4 regions of the Micromonospora humida genome follow, and region 1 is predicted to be linked to each of the others. Evidence: riboswitches for the same ligand, from Rfam matches in the RefSeq annotation. Region 1 holds a riboswitch; each other region holds the start of a gene.

Region 1 (3,201 bases):
TACCCGGCCGGCAGCTACAGCGCGATCGTCGTCTGGAGCGACCCGGAGCCGTGGGGCAGCACTCACAAGTGCAGCTCCCAGACGCTCGGTGACCTCAAGAAGAAGCAGACCAATGCCATCATCTGGAACACCAGGACGCTGAGCCTCGCCAGCGGCGACGTCTCCAAGTACTGGAGCGCCGGCTGGTTGAAGCCGGGCACCGCCTACGGCGGCGGCGCCGGGTGCACGCTCTACAAACCGCCGAACAGCGACCCGGACACCACCGACTACTACAAGTGGAAGCGGACCAGCGCCATCGCGGCCCGCTTCACCATCAAGGCAACCGGCACCAGCGTGTTCGCCGCAACCATGCACCTACCGCAGGAGAACCGGCAGAATGCCTGCGCCGGGGACGGGATCACCGGCATCGCCGGCAGCGGCATCAACATCGGGGCGGACGCCACCAGTCTGCTGAACGCCTCGACGATCCGGATCGTCGGCATCGACGCCAACCGGACCGGCATCGCGGCGAGCACGCTGAACGGTTTCGGCATGACCGGCTACGGTTCGGCCGCCACCAGCGGTTCCAGCAAGATCGACTATCTCTTCGTCAAGGGTGCCGTGCGGTCCTCCCCGATCGGCCACACCGTGACCGGCACGAAGTCCAACCACCTGGCCCTGTACGGCTTCATCGACTACTGATCCCGTGACACGCGACGGGCGTCGACCCACATGGATCGACGCCCGTCCCGTGCGGGTTACGGATCAGGCCGAGTAGCCCCGGGTGGCGATCCAGTTCGCCAGGGTGGTCACGCTGACCCAGTAGGCCGGCAGGGACGGGTCGGCCGAGTCGGCAATCCGTACGGTACGGCCGTCGTCCCGGTAGCCCACAGCGGCGACGTAGTGGCCCCCGGGGAAGGAGTGCCAGCCGCCGTCGAGGTCGGTGGCGTCCCCGGCCACGTTCGCGACCACGGCCCGCTGGTCGGTGACCGCCGCGACCACGTCGGCCCGGAGCCGCTCGACCTGCGCGTCGCTCGGGGTGCCGGCGAACATCCGGGTCCGGTACGGGTCGCCCTTGACCACGGCGTTGAGCACCCGGGTGGTGTCCTCGGCCGAGTTGGTGCCCATCTCGGTGGTGCCCAGCTGGGCGGCGAGGTCGTCCTGGCCACGCTCGATGCCGGCCGCGCTGAGCGCGTTGCGCACCGCCGCCGGGCCGCAGTAGTAGTAGGTGGTCTGGGCCTGGTAGTCGTAGCGCAGGACCTTCGACGACGGGGGCTTCGGGGCCGCCTTGCGGGTCAGGTCCGGGTCGGCGGTGGCGCGGACCTTGGCCCGGGTGACGCGCGGCGACGGGGTGGGGCTCGCCGAGGGGGTGGCCGACGGGCTGGTCGGGGCGGGGGTGGCCACCCGGGCCTGGGCGCGGCTGGCGACGTCGTCGAGGCGGGGGGCGGTCTCGGCCACGGCGGTGGCGCGCTGCTGGTCGGTCGGGGCGTCGTCGATCCCGGCGGCCAGGGCGGTGCCACCGGCGGCCAGGACGAGGACCGCCGCCGAGCCGACGACCATCCGGTACGGGCGCTGGGCGCCCAGTCGGCGGAGCTGACGCTTCATGTGGTGCTTCACGGGGTGTTCCTCCACGGGGCGAGGCGGCCAGGCACGCCGGACCGGCACGTGGCGGGTACGCCACGCGCGGATCGGGTGTTCAGCCGCTCGTTCGGCAGGGACCGCCCGACGGGAGCCGGACGGATCGGCGGGTCGCCCGACGGGGTCGGGCGGCGGGGTGGACGGCCGGGTCAGCGCCTCAGGCGCGACGGTCCGGCGGTACCCCGGCACCGAGGTGGAGGGACAACCGAGGGGGTGGGGTCATGCTGCACGAGGATGGAACTCCTTCCGCTGCCGCCGACCGGGTTAGCTGACGGATTCGGGCGGGAAGATCGCCCTACCCCGGGCCGTGGCCCGGAGATTCACCCCAGGTGGTGCATGTGGGTCCCCGGTTCGTGACTCGCACGATTGAGCGGGTCGGTGCGGCGTCGCCTCCTGCGATCGGAAACCGCACCGGACCGCAGCGACACTACTGGCCGCCCTTCCCTCCCGCCAAGCCCCGTGAGCTGCGTAAACATCGTCGAGTCGACGATTTTCCGGGGCAGCCGGGCAGCAAAGGCCAGCCCCGGGGACGAAGCCTCGTCGGAGCCCGGCCGGGCGACAACCGGACGACCCGTCCGCAACCTCCGGTGATCATCAGAGTCGATGTGACCGCCTGTGACCGCCTGTCCGGTTCCCCCGTGCCGTGACGCCCCCCACACCGGCCCAAAATAACAATTCGGCCCCCGAGCTCCGGCCTCCCGGCCAGCGGCGTCCCTGGGCAGGGCGGGCCGGGCCGGGCCGGGCCGGGGCAGGGCGATCCGAGTCTCGTCCGAGGCGGCGGTCCCGGGGTGGTCAGCCGACCCGGGCCGGGTGCCAGCGGGTGGCACGCGTCGGGCGGGTCGCCGCCGACGTCGCGGTGCGGGGCAGCGGGACCCGGCCCGGCCGCACCCGCTGCGTCGCCGCGTACGCCTCGACGGCCAGGGAACGGGCGGCCTCGGCGGCCAACTCGGCGTCCCGCCACGCGACGCGTTCCCGCCAGGCCGCCGCCCGGTACGCCGCACGCCGGTCCTCCCGGACCGCCCGGGCGAGCATCACCTCGTGCTCGACGGGGTGCCGGCGCGGGTCCCAGCCGTCGCGGTGCGCGAAGACGTCCCGCAGCCGCTCCACCGACAACTCGCCCCGCCAGTGCGCCGCCACCGCCTCCTGGTGCAGCCACCGCTCCCGACCCGCGTACTCGGCAGGTGTCCGGGGGGTACGCGGGCTGGGCAGCGCCCCCGCGCCGACGAACCGGCGGGCGGTCGTCTCGGCCTCGTCGTACGCCTGCCACGCCCGGTCCAGGGTGTCCTGGGCGGCCAGCCAGGCGGCCCGGTGCCGGCGGGCGGTCTGCGCGGCCCCGGCGGCGGCGACGGCCACCTCCTCGGCGTAGCGGCGCAGGTCGGCGACCGGGGGCGGGTCGTCCGGCGGCGGCACGACGGGGGTCAGCTCGGTCGCCTGGTCCCGCTCGGGGCGGGCGACCAGGACCGCGAGGCCGGTCAGCGCGAGGACGAGCAGCAGGGACCAGATCGCGGTGGCGGTCGGCACCCCGATCAGGAACTGGGAGAGCACGGTGTTCACGGGTCGACACCTCGCGGGCGGATGTGGCGG
Region 2 (3,201 bases), on a different contig from region 1:
GCAGAACAACCCGCCGTCGGTGACCAGCGGGCAGACCGGGTGCACCCGGGGACCGCCGTCGGCGCGGACGGTGGCCAGGTAGCCGAAACCCGACCCGTACTGCTGGAGGAGAAGGCGGATCCCGTCGGCGAGGCGGGGCTCGTCGGCGGCGAATGCGGACCAGGATGCCATGCGGTCATCCTATCGAACAGACGTTCTAAAATCAGTCCGACACGCAGGTCGAACGGCCCGACGTACGCCTCGGAGCCAGCGACGACGCCGGCCGGTGGGGCGGCCCGGTGGGCGGGTCCGGCCGGGGCGCTGGATATGGTGTCCCGATGCTGCTCTCCGACCGGGACCTCGTCTCCGAGATCAAGGCGGGCGCGCTGGCGCTGGAGCCGTTCGAACCGAGTCTGGTGCAGCCCTCCAGCATCGACGTGCGCCTCGACAAGCTGTTCCGGGTGTTCAACAACCACCTCTACACCCACATCGACCCGGCGATGCAGCAGGACGACCTGACGTCGATGGTGGAGGTGCCGGCGGGCGAACCGTTCGTGCTGCACCCGGGCGAGTTCGTGCTCGCCTCCACGCTCGAGGTCATCTCGCTCGGCGACCAGCTCGCCGGCCGGCTGGAGGGCAAGTCGAGCCTCGGCCGACTGGGGCTGCTCACCCACTCGACCGCCGGTTTCATCGACCCGGGTTTCTCCGGCCACGTCACGCTGGAGCTGTCGAACGTGGCCAACCTGCCGATCACCCTCTGGCCGGGCATGAAGATCGGCCAGCTCTGCATCTTCCGGCTCTCCTCGCCGGCCGAGCACCCGTACGGCTCCGCGGTGTACGGATCGCGCTACCAGGGCCAGCGTGGGCCGACGCCCAGCCGCTCCTGGCAGAACTGGCGCACCTGGCCCATCGGCTGACGCGGCGTGCCGTGTCCGGGCCCCGGGTCCGGGGCCCGGACACGGTGGCTCAGCCGGGTCGGCCGTAGCTGTTGACCGGCCCGTCGTCGACCCGCTTCATCGTGATCGGTTTGCCCGCCTGGGAGGCGTGCACGACCCAGCCGTCCCCGACGTACATCCCGACGTGGTGCAGGTCGGAGTAGTAGAAGACCAGGTCGCCGGGGCGCAGGTCGGCCCGGCTCACCCGGTCGGTGACCTGGCGCTGCTGCCGGGCGTTGTGCGGCAACGACACCCCGGCCTTCGCCCAGGCGGCCATGGTCAGCCCGGAACAGTCGTAGTTGTTCGGGCCGGCCGCGCCCCACACGTACAGCTTGCCGATCTGGGCGCAGGCGAACTTGACCGCCGTACCGGCCGGGCCACCGGGGTAGCCGGCGGGGCAGGGGGCCGGGCGCAGCTTGCCGCCGCCGCCGTTGCCGTAGACCGTCAGCCGCAGCTTCTGCAACCGGTCGATCTCGGTGTTGATCTGCTTCTTGCGGGCCGCGAGCTGTGCTTCGGTACGGGTGAGCTGGGCGACCATCTCGTCCAGCGGTGCCTTGGTCGCGGCGAGTTCGTCGCGGAGCTGGGCGACCTCCCGCACCTCGCGCTGCTGGCGGCTGGCGAACCGGTCCAGCAGCCCCAACTGTTCGACCACCTGGCTCGGGCTGCGGCTGCCCAGCAGGGCGTTGACGGTGGACACGTTCTCGCCCTTGTACGCCTGCACGGCGAGGCCGCTGACCTGGTTCATCGCCTGGTCGACGCGGCGTTGCAGGGGGGCGATCCGCTTGCCGAGCGCGTCGGCCTGCCGGCGCTTGGCGGCGAGGTCGATGCGGGTGGCGTTGTGCTGTTCGATGAGCGGTTCGAGCTTGTTCCAGTCCTGGTCGATCTGTCGCTCGATCTCGGCGACCGAGGGGTCGGCGTGCGCTGCCGTGGGGCCACCTGTCAGTACGACCGCGGCGGCGGCCAGGGTGGCGAGGGTGGTGGTGAAGCGGGACCAGCGTGGGCGCGGCACCGTCGTGTTCCGGGCGACCTGGGTCGTCCGGTGCGACGGTGGCCGCGGGGCATGGTGTGCCACCGGGCTCCGGGCTCCTTCTTCCTCGACCGCCTACCGGGTTAGCTGACGGGTTCGGGCGGGAAGGGAGCGCCCTACCGCGGTGGTCGCGGATTCACCCCGGCGTACCTGGGTCCCCGGCTCGCCCGGAGGCGACTCGGCGGTGCCGGTCGACGCCACCCCGGGCGGGGCGGACCTGGTGCCGACCGACGATTGACCAGAGTAGAGACGCTCGTTATCGATCCGCAACCCGCCGGGCCGGCACACTCCGTGACCGGAAAACACGCAACCCCCGGCCCATCGGGCCGGGGGTTGACGTATGTGCTGGTCAGGGGCGGCGGAAGCCGGCCACCGGCATGTAGTTGATGCTGGTCACCTGGACCGGCTTACCGGTCCGGGGCGCGTGCACCATCATGTCGTTGCCCAGGTAGAGCCCGACGTGGTGCAGGTCGCTGAAGAAGAACACCAGGTCTCCGGGGCGGGCCTCGGAGCGCGGGATGGCCTTGCCCTCGTTCCACTGCGCACCGGTGAAGTGGGTCAGCGAGATGCCTGCCGCCTTGTACGCGAACTGGGTGAGCCCGGAGCAGTCGAACGAGTTCGGCCCGGTGGCGCCCCAGACGTACGGGTCACCGACCTGCGCGCAGGCGGTCGCGATCGCGGTCCGGGCGGCGGAGCTGACCACGCCGTTGATCGTGGGGCAGCCGTTCACCTTCACCGTGGTCTTCGGCATCGCCGCCTGCAACCGCTTGATCTCGGTGTTGATCTGGGTCTTCTTGGCCGCGAGCTCCTTCTCCTGCTTCACCTCGGCGGCGATCAGGGTGTCGAGCTTCTGCTTCTCGGCGTCGTACTTGCGGCGGACCACGAGCACGGCCTCGACCTCCCGGCGCTGCTCGGCGGCGAGCCGGTCCAGGATGGTCAGCTGCGTGGCGAGGGTGCCCGGCTTGGTGGTGGTGAGCAGCGCGCTCAGCTCCTGCGAGGGGCCGGACTTGTAGTAGCGGGAGGCGAGGTCACCGACCCGGCCCAGGGCGAGTTCGCTCTGCAGGGCCAGCGGCTCGATCTTCTTCTGGAGGTCGGCCGACTTCTTGCGGTTGACCTTGAGCTGGGCCCGGACCTTGTTGTAGTCCTCGATGGTGGGTTCGAGCTGCTCCCACTGCTTGTCGAGAGCCGCCTCGATCTCCTCGGGCGACGGCGCGGCGTGGGCCGGCACCGCGAGCATCCCGGCACCGACGGCGACCGCCG
Region 3 (3,201 bases), on a different contig from region 1:
GCACGACATCGACGGGATCGTCGACATCCACATCGCGCAGACCGTCGAGGTGCTGCTCGGCAACTCGCCGGTGATCGCCGCCGAGGTGGCCGCCGGCCGGTGCGCGGTGGTCGGCATGTCCTACCGACTCGCCGCCGGCGAGGTCCACCAGGTCGCCCCCGCCCCCGAGCTGTCGGAGCCCACCGCCGCGGCGTCCGAGCCCGCAGCTGTGCCCCCCGGGCCCGCCCCGGCCCCCGAGCCCGCCGCCGCGGTGCCCGCACCGGCCGTGTCGGCCGGTGCCGCGCCGGCACCCGTCGCCTCCTGACCCGCACCCGGTCATGACGAAGGCCGCCCGGCTCAGCCGGGCGGCCTTCGTCATGCACCTCGATCAACCCTTCGGGGCCGATGGTGCGGTATCCGGGAGCCCGGACACCGCACCATCGCCGCCACGGTGTCGATCACGGTCGCTACAGCAGTGACACGTGGACGTGGTCGGTGTGGTTGGACGGCCCCGAGTACGAACTCCAGCCGTTGGCCGGGAACCAGATCTGCCGGTTCCAGATCACGTAGTAGATGCCCAGACGGTCCGAGTTGCGGATCAGGAACGCGGCGAGGTTGTTGCCGTACATCCGGGTGTCGTTGTTGTGCCACGGGCTGAACCCGCTGTTCTGCAACGACCAGTCGCACGCCCTGCCCTTGGGGTGCTCCCACGGCCCGCCGGGGCGGTAGCAGCCGACGAACCGGTTGAACCCGGCCCGCTTGACCTCCTTGTACATGTGCAGCGTGCGCGGGGTGATACAGCCGGACGTGGTCGGGTCGTTCTCGCTGCACGACTCCCCGCGCCAGTCGCCGTTGGCGGTCTGGCCGGGGGCGACGCGGGCCACCGGGGACGTCGCGTCGACCAGGCCGCCGGTGAAGCCCCGGCCGCCGACCAGGGCCAGTGCCTTGTCGGCCTCGGTCTTCTTCTTGGCCATCAGGTTGGCCTGCTTCTGCTGCTCCCGGACCTCGGCGTCGACGGCGAGCTTGGCCTGCTCGGCCCGGGTCTTGACCTTGTTGACCTCGGCCAGCTTGCCGGCGTTGACCATGTTCAGCTCGTCCAGGGCGGCGGCCCGGCGGACGAAGGCGTCCGGCGCGTCGCTCTCCAGCAGCGCGGCGACCGCGCCGACCCGACCCGTCCGGTACGACTGGGCGGCGATCTCGGTGACCTGCGGGGCCAGCGCCGCCAGCTCCTGCTCCGCCTTCTCCACCTCGATGGCGTATTCGAGCTGGCGCTTCTTGGACTTCTCCAGCCGGGTCTTCGCCGCCGAGTACTCCCGGTTGGTGGCCTCGATGACGTCGGTGAGCAGCTTCGGCTCGTCGTCCTCCTCGTGCCCCGAGGGGGTGGGCGCGTTGGGCGCGGCCGTCGCGGGGGCGGCGGCCGGTCCGGCGACGATCGCCAGGGCGGCGAGTACGGCCACTGCCGGCGTCAACCAGCGGCGTAGGGGTGCCGTCACAGTTTTCCCTTCCGTCGACCGCCGACCGGGTTAGCTGACGGGTTCGGGACGGAAGTGGCCCCTACCGCTGGCGCGGATTCACCCCAGGTGCTCGGTTCCCCGGCTCGCCGTACGGCGATTGGGCGGTGGCACCGCTGGCGCCGGTGGGCGCCTTCGGCGGTGACCGGCAGCGAGGTTACCCGAGAGTCGTACCGGGGATCTACGCCCGCAACCCGACCAAATGAGTATTTTCCCGATAGCGAGGGGTAATCAGTGACGCGACCGACAGGCGCGACCTCGCCTCCGGTCACGCAGCGCAGTGTCACCATGCGGTGTCCGTGCTCCCTTCCGGGTCTGGCCACCGTGCGGGGGCCGGGGTGGACGGTTCGCCGTGCCGGGGCGCGCTCAACGCCTCCAGCGCCTCGGCACGGTCGGGGGCGGGACGTGGGGTGGGCGGCGGCCCGGCCGTACCGGTGTCGGCCGGTCCCCGCCCGGCGGTCACGACCAGCGCGGCCAACCCGGTGGTCAGCGGCACCGCCGCCACCAGGCCGAGGGTCGCCACCGCGCTGCGGACGATCTCCTGGGCCAGGAACTCGCTGGTGAGGATCTGGCTCACCGGGCGGCTGTCGGCGGTGAGCAGGAGCAGCAACGGCAGTGACGCGCCCGCGTACGCCAGCACGATCGTGTTGACCGTGGACGCGATGTGCGCCCGGCCGACCCGGGTCGCCGCCCGGTAGAGCTGCAACCGGGACAGCCCCGGGTTGGCGTGCGCCAGCTCGGTGACGGTGGCCGCCTGGGTGACCGTGACGTCGTCGAGCACGCCGAGCGACCCGATGATGATCCCGGCCAGCAGCAGGCCGTGCAGGTCCACGTCACGCTGGTACATCGACAGCGTGGTGGCCTCCTCGCTGCCGTACCCGGTCAGGTGGGTGGCGGCGGTGGCCAGCGTGCCCAGCACGCCGGTCAGCACCAGGCTGCCCAACGTGCCCAGCACCGCCACCGAGGTCTGCGCGGTGATCCCGTGGGTCAGGTACAGCACCACGAACATGATCAACGCGGCGCCGGTGACCGCGATCGGCAGCGGCGCGCCCCCGGCGGAGATGCCCGGCACCACGAAGGTCAACAGGATGGCGAAGCTGGCCCCGAGGCCGGCCAGGGCGGCCAGTCCGCGCAGCCGGCCGAACGCCACGATCGCCGCCGCGAACAGGGCGACCAGCCAGAGCAGCGGCATGCCCCGCTGGTGCTCGGCGATGTGGTAGCTGCTCGCCGACGGATCGCTCGGGTCGGCCAACGCGACGAGCACCACCTCGTCGCCGACCGCCACCGTCGGCGCTCCCGGCCCGGACGGCACCGGCGTCTGCACCTCACGGCCCGCGTCCGGCCCCTGCTCGACGGCGACCGTCACCGTCCCGCACGGCCCGTCGGCCACCCCGGGGGGGCCGTCGGGGGTCTGCGGCGCGGGCGGGCACGGTTCGGTCACCACCCGGGTCACCGTGCCGTGGTGGCGGGGCACCTGCTCACCCTGGTCGATCTTCGGGGTCGCACCGGGCCAGAGCACCAGCGTGGCGATCACCGTGACCACGATGAGCGGCACCACCGTCATGACGAGGAGCCGTCGCACCCGCGGCGGGGTGGACGGAGCGGGACGGGTGTGGTCGGCGCCCATATGTGCGAGTTCTCCCAACGATCCGGGACGGGATACGTGTCAGCCGGCCAGCCGGTTCACCACGGACGGCGGGTCATCGTCGGA
Region 4 (3,201 bases), on a different contig from region 1:
AGATCGCCCCCCGTGGTGAGATCGACGTCGACACCGCCTACGAGGTACGTGAGGCGATCGCCGAGGTGCTGGCCAAGGGTCGGCCCGCGCGGATCGAGCTGAACATGCGACTCGTCACCTTCATCGACTCCGTCGGGATCAGCGCCATGGTCGCCGGCTTCCAGACCGCCGAGGTCAGCGGCGTCAAACTGATCGTCACCGAGCCGAGCCGGTTCGTGCACCGACAGCTCTGGGTCACCGGCCTGCTCGGGCTCTTCGGTGCCCCGGAGCCGTACTTCGCCGGTGCCGCCACCCCGGAGGTCCTGCCCGGCGCCTGACCGGGCCACCGGTCGGCGTCGACGCCACTGACCAGGGACGTTGCCAGTCCGTCTCCGGTACGGCACGATCGTGCGACCGACGACGGTCAGGAGGCCCGGTGGTCCGGCGGGAGAGCTTCAGCTACACGGTGCAGGCGCGCTGCTCACCGGCGGACGCGATGGCGCTGCTGAGCGACCTGTCCCGGCAGGAGGAGCTGCATCCCCTGATCGTCCGGGTGCGCCGGCTGCCCGCCCGGCCGGGTGCCCTGGCCAGCTACGCGATCACCGACCGGCTGGAGCTGGGGCCGCTGCGGTTCCCCGTCACCTACCAGGCCGACGTGCTGCTGGCCGGCGACGACGAGATCGTGACAGTGGCCCGCCAGCAGCCCGGCACCACCGTACGCAACCACACCCGGCTGCGGATGGAGGGTGACCTGCTGCGGATCGACGTGGAGATCACCCTCGCCGCGCCGGCCCCGCTGTTCGGCTACGCCTTCCGGCAGGCCCGCGCCGCCCACCTGGGGTTGGCCAGCCGCCTCGGCGCGGTCCTGGACAGCCGGGCCGGCGACCCACCCCCCGCCGGCTGACGACCGCCGACACCCGCCCGGACGGTCGCGCCGCGGTGGCCCGCCCTGAGCGGACGGGCCACCGCGCCGGGATCAGATCATCGACAGGTGCACGTGGTTGGTGTGGTCGCTGGACGGGTCCCCGTTGCCCCCGCTGTACGCCTTCCACCCGCTGCTCGGCAGCCAGATCCGCTTGAACCAGATCACGTAGAGCACACCGAGCCGGTCGGCGTTGCGGATGAAGTACGCGGCGAGGTTGTTGCCGTACGTCCGGTCGCCGCCACTGGCCACCCCGCCGAAGCCGCCCTTCTGGGCGGCGAAGTCGCACGCCCGGCCCTTGGGGTGCTCGCCGGAGCCGCTGGGCCGGTAGCAGGAGACGTACCTGGTGAAACCGGCCGCCTTGGCCTGGTTCAGGGCGTTGAGCGTACGCGGGGTGATACAGCCGTTGGCCGGCGTCGGGTCGTTGACGCTGCACGACTCGGACGGCCAGGAGCCGTCGGAGTTGCGGGGTGCGCCCTTGGCGTTGCTGGTGGACGTGCCGTCCGAGCTGCCGGAGTCGCGGGAGGTGGGGGCCGGCTTGTCGGCGGCGGCCACCGCCAGCGCCCGCTCGGCCTGCTCCTTGCGCTTGCCCATGGTGGCGACCTGCTTGCGCTGTTCGGTGATCTCCCGGGTGACCGCCGCCCGGGTCCGGGTGGCCTGGTCCCGGGTCTCGATCATCGTGCGCAGTTCCTGGTCCTCCCGGGTGGCGACCGTCTCCAGCGCCGCCGCGCGGTCCAGGAAACCGCTCGGGGTGTTGCTGTTGAGCAGGGCGGACATCGGCCCGAGCCGGCCGGTGCGGTAGGCCGCGCCGGCGATCTCGCCGACCTTGGCGGTCTGCGTGACCAGCTGCCCCTCGATGGTCTTGAGCTGTCCGTCGAGTTCCTGCTGGCGCTTGGTGGAGCGCTCCAGGGCGGCCTTGGCCTCCAGCCAGCCCTTGCTGGCGGCGTCGAGCTGGTCGCGCAGCGCCGGGGTGCCGCCCTCGTCGTCGTCGCCGGGGGCGGCGAGCCGGGTGGCAGGCGCGGCGGCGGCCGGGGTGAACGGTGCGGCCGACACGCCCAGGGCCAACGCCGTGACGACTGCGGCCAGCAGCCGCGTGGTGGTGCGTACGTGCATGCGGATGTCCTTCCGTCAGCCGCCGACCGGGTTAGCTGACGGGTTCGGGACGGAAGATCCCTACCGCTGACGCGGATGCACCCCAGGAACGTGGTTCCCCGGTTCGCCCGGGCGGGCGATTAGGCGGCGGCCTCTGCCTGGCGGAGACCGGGGCCGAGCCTACCGGTACGCGAGTGACGCCTGCCTACCTCGTGACTGAGGGTACGAGAGTGAATACCCTCAAAAGGTTCAAACGACGCAAATTTCCGCGATCTCTGTGCGGGAGTACCCGGCGGGGCTGACCGTCCGGCCCGGGGCGGGGTCACCAGTGGGCGGGGCCGCATGCGCCGGGGCTCGCCCCGGGCTCGACCTGGAGGGTGGCGTGCTCGATGTGGAAGTCCTCCCGCAGGGCGCCCCGGGCGGCCGCCAGCACCGCGCCGACCTCGGCGTCACCGGCCAGGGTGAGGTGGGCCGAGGCGACGTCCATGCCGGAGGTGAGCGTCCAGACGTGCAGGTCGTGCACCTCGGCGACACCGGGCACGGCGGTCAGCCGGTCGTGCACGGCGGTCACCGGCAGGTGCTCCGGGGCGGCCTGGACCAGGATGCGCACCGCCGCCCGGCCGAGCCGCCAGGTGCGGGGCAGGATGAACACGCCGATCGCCACGGCGACCAGTGGGTCGGCCCACCACCAGCCGGTGCCGGCGATCAGCAGCGCCGCCACGATCACCCCGACCGAACCGAGCAGGTCGCCGAGCACCTCCAGGTACGCCCCGCGCAGGTTGATGCTCTCCTTGGCGCCCTCCCGCAGCAGGCCGAACGCGACGATGTTGGCGAGCAGGCCGAGCACCGCCACCACCAGCATCGGGCCGGCCAGCACCTCGGGTGGCTCGCCGAACCGGCGGACCGCCTCGATCAGCACGTAGACCGCGACCCCGCTGAGCAGGACGGCGTTGGCCAGGGCGGCGAGCACCTCCAGCCGGTAGAGGCCGAAGGTGCGCTGCGGGTCCCGGGCGGCCCGCCGGGTGGCGGTGATCGCGGCCAGCGCCATCCCGATGCCGAGCACGTCGGTGAACATGTGCCCCGCGTCGGAGAGCAGGGCCAGCGAGCCGGTGCCGAAGGCGGCCACCGCCTCGACCACCATGAGCACGGCGAGCAGCCCGAACGCCGCCCAGAGTCGACCCCGGTGCCGGTGCGCGGCGTTGCTCACC

The links. A riboswitch is a leader RNA that binds a small molecule or an ion and turns the genes downstream of it on or off. The one in region 1 is predicted to bind cyclic di-AMP.
Region 2: another riboswitch for cyclic di-AMP. It lies ahead of JQX11_RS33435 (C40 family peptidase); the one in region 1 lies ahead of JQX11_RS28315 (C39 family peptidase).
Region 3: another riboswitch for cyclic di-AMP. It lies ahead of JQX11_RS16885 (coiled-coil domain-containing protein); the one in region 1 lies ahead of JQX11_RS28315 (C39 family peptidase).
Region 4: another riboswitch for cyclic di-AMP. It lies ahead of JQX11_RS19535 (coiled-coil domain-containing protein); the one in region 1 lies ahead of JQX11_RS28315 (C39 family peptidase).

Annotation. Positions count from the first base shown of each region.
Region 1 covers NZ_JAFEUC010000017.1:119,168-122,368, forward strand. The annotation lists gene JQX11_RS28310 (hypothetical protein) at 1-681, shown strand, start outside; gene JQX11_RS28315 (C39 family peptidase) at 745-1,596, opposite strand; cyclic di-AMP (ydaO/yuaA leader) riboswitch at 1,856-2,000, opposite strand; gene JQX11_RS28320 (hypothetical protein) at 2,410-3,171, opposite strand.
Region 2 covers NZ_JAFEUC010000006.1:373,040-376,240, reverse strand. The annotation lists gene JQX11_RS15140 (pyridoxamine 5'-phosphate oxidase family protein) at 1-171, opposite strand, end outside; gene dcd (dCTP deaminase) at 318-896, shown strand; gene JQX11_RS33435 (C40 family peptidase) at 946-1,986, opposite strand; cyclic di-AMP (ydaO/yuaA leader) riboswitch at 1,999-2,135, opposite strand; gene JQX11_RS15125 (C40 family peptidase) at 2,291-3,201, opposite strand, start outside.
Region 3 covers NZ_JAFEUC010000007.1:320,245-323,445, forward strand. The annotation lists gene JQX11_RS16880 (carbonic anhydrase) at 1-304, shown strand, start outside; gene JQX11_RS16885 (coiled-coil domain-containing protein) at 447-1,472, opposite strand; cyclic di-AMP (ydaO/yuaA leader) riboswitch at 1,476-1,607, opposite strand; gene JQX11_RS16890 (YibE/F family protein) at 1,774-3,117, opposite strand.
Region 4 covers NZ_JAFEUC010000009.1:194,407-197,607, forward strand. The annotation lists gene JQX11_RS19525 (STAS domain-containing protein) at 1-317, shown strand, start outside; gene JQX11_RS19530 (SRPBCC family protein) at 416-883, shown strand; gene JQX11_RS19535 (coiled-coil domain-containing protein) at 956-2,014, opposite strand; cyclic di-AMP (ydaO/yuaA leader) riboswitch at 2,019-2,150, opposite strand; gene JQX11_RS19540 (cation diffusion facilitator family transporter) at 2,316-3,201, opposite strand, start outside.